3 regions of the Gordonia prachuapensis genome follow, and region 2 is predicted to be linked to each of the others. Evidence: riboswitches for the same ligand, from Rfam matches in the RefSeq annotation. Region 2 holds a riboswitch; each other region holds the start of a gene.
The links. Region 2 has a riboswitch for thiamine pyrophosphate ahead of thiC (phosphomethylpyrimidine synthase ThiC). Riboswitches for the same ligand answer to the same signal wherever they lie in the genome.
Positions count from the first base shown of each region.

Region 1: another riboswitch for thiamine pyrophosphate. It lies ahead of V1Y59_RS19985 (3-oxoacyl-ACP reductase); the one in region 2 lies ahead of thiC (phosphomethylpyrimidine synthase ThiC).
Region 3: another riboswitch for thiamine pyrophosphate. It lies ahead of thiO (glycine oxidase ThiO); the one in region 2 lies ahead of thiC (phosphomethylpyrimidine synthase ThiC).

Region 1 covers NZ_JAZDUE010000019.1:42,340-44,601, reverse strand. Annotated here, with positions in the region: gene V1Y59_RS19995 (glycoside hydrolase family 26 protein) at 1-710, opposite strand, end outside; gene V1Y59_RS19990 (ribbon-helix-helix domain-containing protein) at 935-1,138, shown strand; TPP riboswitch at 1,190-1,286, shown strand; gene V1Y59_RS19985 (3-oxoacyl-ACP reductase) at 1,277-2,047, shown strand; gene V1Y59_RS19980 (hypothetical protein) at 2,136-2,262, shown strand, end outside.
Region 2 covers NZ_JAZDUE010000002.1:272,364-274,625, forward strand. Annotated here, with positions in the region: gene V1Y59_RS03625 (siderophore-interacting protein) at 1-127, opposite strand, end outside; gene V1Y59_RS03630 (GNAT family N-acetyltransferase) at 423-770, opposite strand; TPP riboswitch at 960-1,074, shown strand; gene thiC (phosphomethylpyrimidine synthase ThiC) at 1,067-2,262, shown strand, end outside.
Region 3 covers NZ_JAZDUE010000012.1:25,720-27,981, reverse strand. Annotated here, with positions in the region: gene thiE (thiamine phosphate synthase) at 94-771, opposite strand; TPP riboswitch at 1,128-1,242, shown strand; gene thiO (glycine oxidase ThiO) at 1,236-2,262, shown strand, end outside.

The DNA.
Region 1 (2,262 bases), on a different contig from region 2:
GTGTCGCCCCAGTTGTAGCCGTCGAGGGCGAGATAGTCGACGTGGTCTGCGCCCGGGTAGGCGTCGCCGAAGTCGGTGGTGGCAACGGTCAGCGCGTTGGGCGCCCAGACGAACGACACGTTCTCGACGCCCTCGTCGCCGAAGACGGACCGCATCCGCGACCACGCATTGCGATAGTCGGCCGCCGTGTTGCCGCTGACCCCGATCGACCACGGATACCAGGTGCCGTTCATCTCCTGCGCGAAACGCAACAGGACGGGTCGGCCCCACTCGGCGAGTTGGGCGGCCCAGCGTCGGAAATCGGCGTCGAAATCGCCGGCAGCGATGCGCGACAACGTATATCGCGGCTGCACGATCCCGCCGTCTGGCCGCCACGGTTCGAGGGTCAGCAATGGAGTGGCCCCGGCATCGACGATGGCGTCGAGATCGGTGGTCGGGGCGGAGTCGCCGATCGCGGCGAAGCGGTGCAGGTACGCGGGCGCTGCGCCGGCGAGCGCGGCCAGCTGGTCGATCGGGGAGGGGGATGTGTCGGAGGCAGGGATGACGCTGGGGATGTACGCCCCCCACGCGCGCCGCGGCCCAGCGTCCTCGCTGGTCGACGACCCGCAGGCCGCCAGCGGAAGGGCCGCGCCGGCGAGCAGCATCGTGCGCAGTGCCTGCCGACGCGTCCACCCTCGTGGCGACGCCAGGCCGGTCTGCGCAGAGCTCATGCGTCCATCTTGTCGACTGGGTGCCACTTTCCGTCGACTGGGCGCCGTTTTCCGTCGACTGGGCGCCGTTTTCCGTCGACTGGGTGCCACTTTCGGTCGACTGGGTGCCACTTTCCGTCGAGTGGGTGCCGTTTCCGGTCCACCGGGCGCCGTTCTCGGTTCAGTGGGCGTTATCAAGGCGCCGATCGAGCGGTAGCGGAACTACCATACGTTTTGTGTTCACGATGACCTTGTCCGTCCCGGACGACCTGAAGCGAGCCATCGAGGTCGAAGCGCGTCGGCGGTCCGTCTCCGAGGCCGAGGTCGTGCGGCAGGCGCTTCGTGAAGCATTGAGCGACGGCCCTGTTCGTCCTAGAGGTGGCTTGTTCACCGGTCGCGAGCCCGTTGCCGAACGTGTCGATGAGCTGCTGGAAGGGTTCGGCCAGTAGTTCTCGGTGCACCATCGCAACTTGCATTCGACCACCCGATGCTGTCGGATGGGGTGCGACACGGGGTGCCGGCATGGGTCGGCTGAGATCACACCCGTCGAACCTGCTCCGGTTAGCACCGGCGAAGGGATGGTCCGAATGTCTGCTGTGCCCACCTCTGAGCATGTCGTTCTGGTCACCGGCGGTGGCCGCGGCCTCGGCGCGCACATCGTCCTGGCGGCCGCCGCCCAGGGGGCCCGCGTTGTCATCAACTATCGCCGGAGTGGTGATGCGGCACGGGCTTTGGCCGACAAGATCGGTGACAAGGCATTCGTCGTCGGCGCCGACGTCACTGATCGAGATGCGGTGCGTGACATGGTCGCCGCCGCGGGCGAGCATTTCGGCACCCCGGTTACCGCAGTGGTGAACAATGCGCTGCCGGACTACTCCTTCAACGGTGAGCATCGGTCACACGCCGACGATCTCTCTTGGGGTGAGCTGGACGCGCAGTTCAGCGGCGTCGTCGGGGGCGCACTCAACGTCATCCAGGCGGCACTACCGGGAATGCGGTCGGCCGGCGGTGGTCGAATCGTCAACATCGGCACCAACCTGGTGCAGAATCCGGTTGTGCCGTATCACGATTACACGGCGGCGAAGGCGGCGCTGCTCGCGTTGACCCGCACGATGTCGCACGATCTTGGCCCCGACGGCATCACGGTCAACATGGTTTCCGGAGGGCTGTTGCGCACCACTGACGCCAGCGCTGCAACTCCGAGTGGGGTGTTCGACGCCATTGCCGACTCCACGCCGCTCCGGTCGGTGACCACGCCCGAAGAGTTCGCCGACGCCGTGCTGTTCTTCCTGTCCCCGTGGTCGCGGGCGGTGACCGGTCAGAACCTCGTCGTCGACGGTGGGCTGGTGAAGAACTGATCGGGCGCGTCGCCAGACCTTCCAGTTCCTTCTGTTCTCGGCACATAGGTCAGGTTTGGTCGCCGCCCGTGCTGGTCATACCGGTGGTGTGCCTGTCACCAGCCTCGTGAGCAAACCCTTCGAGTGGCTGTCGCATGCCCGGTCGGCGCGCGTCTTCCACCCCGACGGCCTGGTGTGCAGCGGGTACGCGGCCCTTTCGGGCGACACCCCACTGC
Region 2 (2,262 bases):
CGAGGCGGATGTAGTGGTCGGTTACCGGCTCGTTGCTGGTCACGGTGATCTCGTAATCGTCGGCACCGAGGAGTTTGAGGACCGCCCCCTGCCACCCGCGCGACTTGGTCTTCGTCTGTTCCGCCATGCGACAACGGCCTTCCCTCGACTGCAACAAGCTCTGTCAGGGTAGCCTAACTTAGCCTGCGGAGGCCTCGATACGTCGTCTCGCTGTCGCTCGCCGACTACTCGGCCAGCGAGAGAAGGCGAGCCCGGATTTCCCGCCGGTTGAGTAGCGCCCTTTCCCCGCCGGTTGAGTAGCGCCGCGCGAGCTTGCGAGCCGGCGCGTATCGAAACCCCTGCGAGCCGGGCCATCCCCCGCCGGTTGAGTAGCGCCGCGCGAGCCTGCGAGCCCGGCGCGTATCGAAACCCCCCGCACAACCTCACGCAGGCGCCAGCGCCACAATCCCGGGGTGCGCATCGAGATAGGACTTGGTGAACGAGCACACCGGCCGCAGTCGGGCGCCCTGATCGCGCACGTATCCGATCGCACCGACCATCAGCCGGGTGCCGAGACCGTGCCCGGTGTACTCGTCGTAGAGGACCGTGTGCAGGATCGTGATGGTCGACGTCCCGCCAACCGTCTCTCTGCTGTAGCCCAGGACGCCGACCAGGTCCCCGGCGACCCACAGCTCGAATCGATCCCGGTCTGGATTGTGGACGACCTGCGAGATCTGCTGCAGGATGGCCTGCGCGGACTGCGGTGGTCGATGTCGATGTTTCCGCTGCATGATCCCCTCCTGAGCACTACAGATCACCGTTGCCGAAGCTCCCCTTCCGGCAGCGGTGACGGTCGTTTGTGATTCGTGTCACAGCCTACCTTACGCAGGCGTAGGTCGGCGCGCCGTCGCCCCTGCCCGGCCCCCGACGCAGCGACGTCGTAGGGTTGGGGTGCACCACGGCACCCTCCGTGGTCGACAAATGAACAGCGCGGGGGCTCCCACGATCACCGGGGGCTGAGATGGCGACAGGCGGTCGCCGACCGCCCGAACCTGTCCGGGTAATGCCGGCGTAGGGAGTCGCAATCATGGGAACACGTGTATCCGAAGCTGCCGTCTCGACGGTCACCCAAGGACCGATCGAGGGAAGCAGCAAGCACTACCGCGAGATCGACCATCTCCGTATCCCGGCGCGACGCATCCATCTGACCAACGGCGAGCATCTCGACGTCTACGACACGTCCGGTCCGTACACCGACGCGACCGCGACCATCGACGTCGAGGCGGGCCTGCCACCGACACGGGATGCGTGGCACCGGCCCGAACCGATCGACGGTGCATCGACGCAGTTGGCGTGGGCGCGCGCCGGGATCGTTACCGACGAGATGCGGTTCATCGCCGCTCGCGAAGGTGTGGACGTCGACCTCGTCCGCGAGGAGGTCGCGACGGGCCGGGCGGTGATTCCGGCCAATCACCGTCACCCCGAATCGGAGCCGATGATCATCGGCAAGCGGTTCGCGGTGAAGGTGAACGCGAACATCGGCAACTCGGCTGTCACCAGCTCGATCGCCGAAGAGGTGGAGAAGATGGTGTGGGCCACTCGCTGGGGCGCCGACACCATCATGGATCTGTCCACCGGCAAGGACATCCACATGACCCGGGAGTGGATCATGCGGAACTCACCGGTCCCGGTCGGCACGGTGCCGATTTATCAGGCGCTGGAGAAGGTCAAAGGCGATCCCACCAAGCTGACGTGGGAGATCTACCGCGACACCGTGATCGAGCAGGCCGAACAGGGTGTCGACTACATGACCGTGCACGCCGGTGTGCTGCTGCGCTATGTGCCGCTGGCCGCCCGACGCGTCACCGGCATCGTCTCGCGCGGTGGTTCGATCATGGCGGCGTGGTGTCTGGCGCACCATCAGGAGTCGTTCCTCTACACCCATTACGAGGAGTTGTGCGAGATCTTCGCGCGCTACGACATCACCTTCTCGCTCGGTGACGGCCTCCGCCCGGGATCGATCGCCGACGCCAATGACGAGGCGCAGTTCGCTGAGCTCCGCACGCTCGGAGAGCTGACGAGGATCGCCAAATCGCATGGTGTGCAGGTGATGATCGAGGGCCCCGGTCACGTTCCGATGCACAAGATCGCGGAGAACGTGCGCCTGGAGGAAGAGCTGTGCGAGGAGGCCCCGTTCTACACTCTCGGCCCCCTGGCCACCGACATCGCGCCGGCCTATGACCACATCACGTCGGCGATCGGCGCGGCGATGATCGCGCAGGC
Region 3 (2,262 bases), on a different contig from region 2:
GCTCTGCTTGCACATCATGATGGCGCCAACCATAGACCTCGCCCGTTCCGGGTAGCAACCGACTTATCGGCCGAACGGGCGACGCGTGGGAGCTCAGAAGCGGCCGCGGAGTTCCGCCGCCGCTGTTGTGGCGTCCTCGGCCGCGGTGATGGCGCGGACCACCACGGCTCGTCGCGCACCGGCGGAGGTGACCGCGTCGAGGCGATCGGCGTCGATGCCTCCGATGGCGAACCAGGGTTTGTCGGTCCCGGTCGCCGCAGCCGCCGCGACCAGGTCGAGGCCGGGTGCCGACCGGCCCGGCTTCGTCGGGGTCGGCCAGCACGGTCCCACGCAGAAGTAGTCGACATCGTCGTCGTCGACAGCGTGCCGCATCTGGTCGGTGTCGTGCGTCGAGATGCCGATGGCGATCCCGTCTCCGGCCACCCGCCGGGCCATGTCGGCGGGCAGATCGCCCTGGCCGACGTGCAGGACATCTGCCCCGGCCAGCGAGGCGATGTCGGCACGATCGTTGACGGCGAGCAGCGCGCCACGGCGGTCGACCACCTCACGTATCCGCCCCAGGATCTCGAGTTCCTCTCGCGCCTCGAGCGCACCGAACGCCGCTTCCCCCGGTGAGCCCTTGTCGCGCAGCTGGACGATGTCGACCCCACCGGCCACCGCGGCGGACACGAAGTCGACCAGGTCGCCGCGCTCACGGCGGGCGTCGGTGCACAGGTACAGACGGGAGTCGGTGAGGCGCGCGATCCTCGTGGTTCGGATGTCGGTCACGATGGTCACGCTAGTGCGTCACCCCACTGCTGCCTGAGGAGCCCGCGACGAAGGAGCGTGCGTCACCACCGTTGCCTGAGGAGCCCGCGACGAAGGAGCGTGCGTCACCACCGCTGCCTGAGGAGCCCGCGACGAAGGAGCGTGCGTCACCACCGCTGCCTGAGGAGCCCGCGACGAAGGAGCGTGCGTCACCACCGCTGCCTGAGGAGCCCGCAACGAAGGAGCGTGCGTCACGAAGGCCTCCCTCGTCCGGCCGTGCGGCACGGACATGACGAAAATCTGCGTCCTCAGGCCGCTCCGAGGGGAATAGCCCCTCGGACGGCCCTCACGATGCAGATTCTGGTCACCGCTACTCTGGAGGAGTACGACACGGGAGTCCGGGGTACGCCGGGCTGAGAGTGCGGAACGACCCTCCGCTGACCGTTTGACCTGATCCGGGTAATGCCGGCGAAGGAAGGATGATCTGCGTGGCGCATGCCGACACACACCATCGAACAACCCGTGAACTCGCCGTCGTCGGCGGCGGCGTCATCGGCCTGACCTGCGCATTGGCCGCGATCGATGCCGGTTGGCGGGTCCGCGTCCACGACGCCGGGACCGATCGTCGGGCGGCCTGGGTGGCGGCGGGGATGTTGGGCTCGTTGGGAGAGGGGCACCCCGGCGAGGACGCTTTGCTGGAGTTGTCGGTGGAGTCGGTCCGCCGTTGGCCGGCCTTGCTGGCGCGGCTGGACGACCCGCAGATCCTCGCGGCCACCGACTCACTCTTCGTCGCCGCCGCGTCCGCCGACGCCGAGCACCTCAGGACCCTCGCCGACTTCGTCTGGGCGCGACAGCCTCGGGCGCACGACGATCTGCGGCCCGTCGGCCCGAGTGAGATCCGACAGCTCGAGTCGGGACTGAGCTCGCGACTGCACAGCGGCTTTCTCGCCACCGGCGAAGGCGCCGTCGACAATCGTCGGCTGCTCGGTCGCCTGCGGACGGCGATCACCGACAGCGGAGGGGACATCGTCGACGACGAGGTCACCGATCTGTCGGCCCTCGACGCCGACGAGATCGTCGTCGCCGCGGGACTGGGCAGCCGGGCGCTCGCCGCAGATCTCGGGTTGTACGCCGCCAAGGGCGAAGTGTTGCGGCTACGCCGCACCCGCTGGTCGGTGCCGTCGCCGACGCATGTGGTGCGGGCTCGCATGCACGGCCGGTCGGTGTACCTGGTGCCACGCCACGATGGTGTCGTCGTTGGCGCGACCCAGTACGAACCCTTCGACGAGACCGCGGTCGCCCCGGATGTCGGGGGCGTGACGGACCTGCTGTCCGATGCTGTGGAGCTGATGCCGGGCCTTCGGACTTACGAACTGATCGAGGCCGGCGCCGGACTGCGGCCCTGTTCCCCCGACGGTCTGCCCGTCGTCCGCCGAGTCGACGAGCGGGTCGTCGTCGCCACCGGCCACGGACGCAACGGAATCCTGTTGGCGCCGTACACCGCTGACGTGGTGA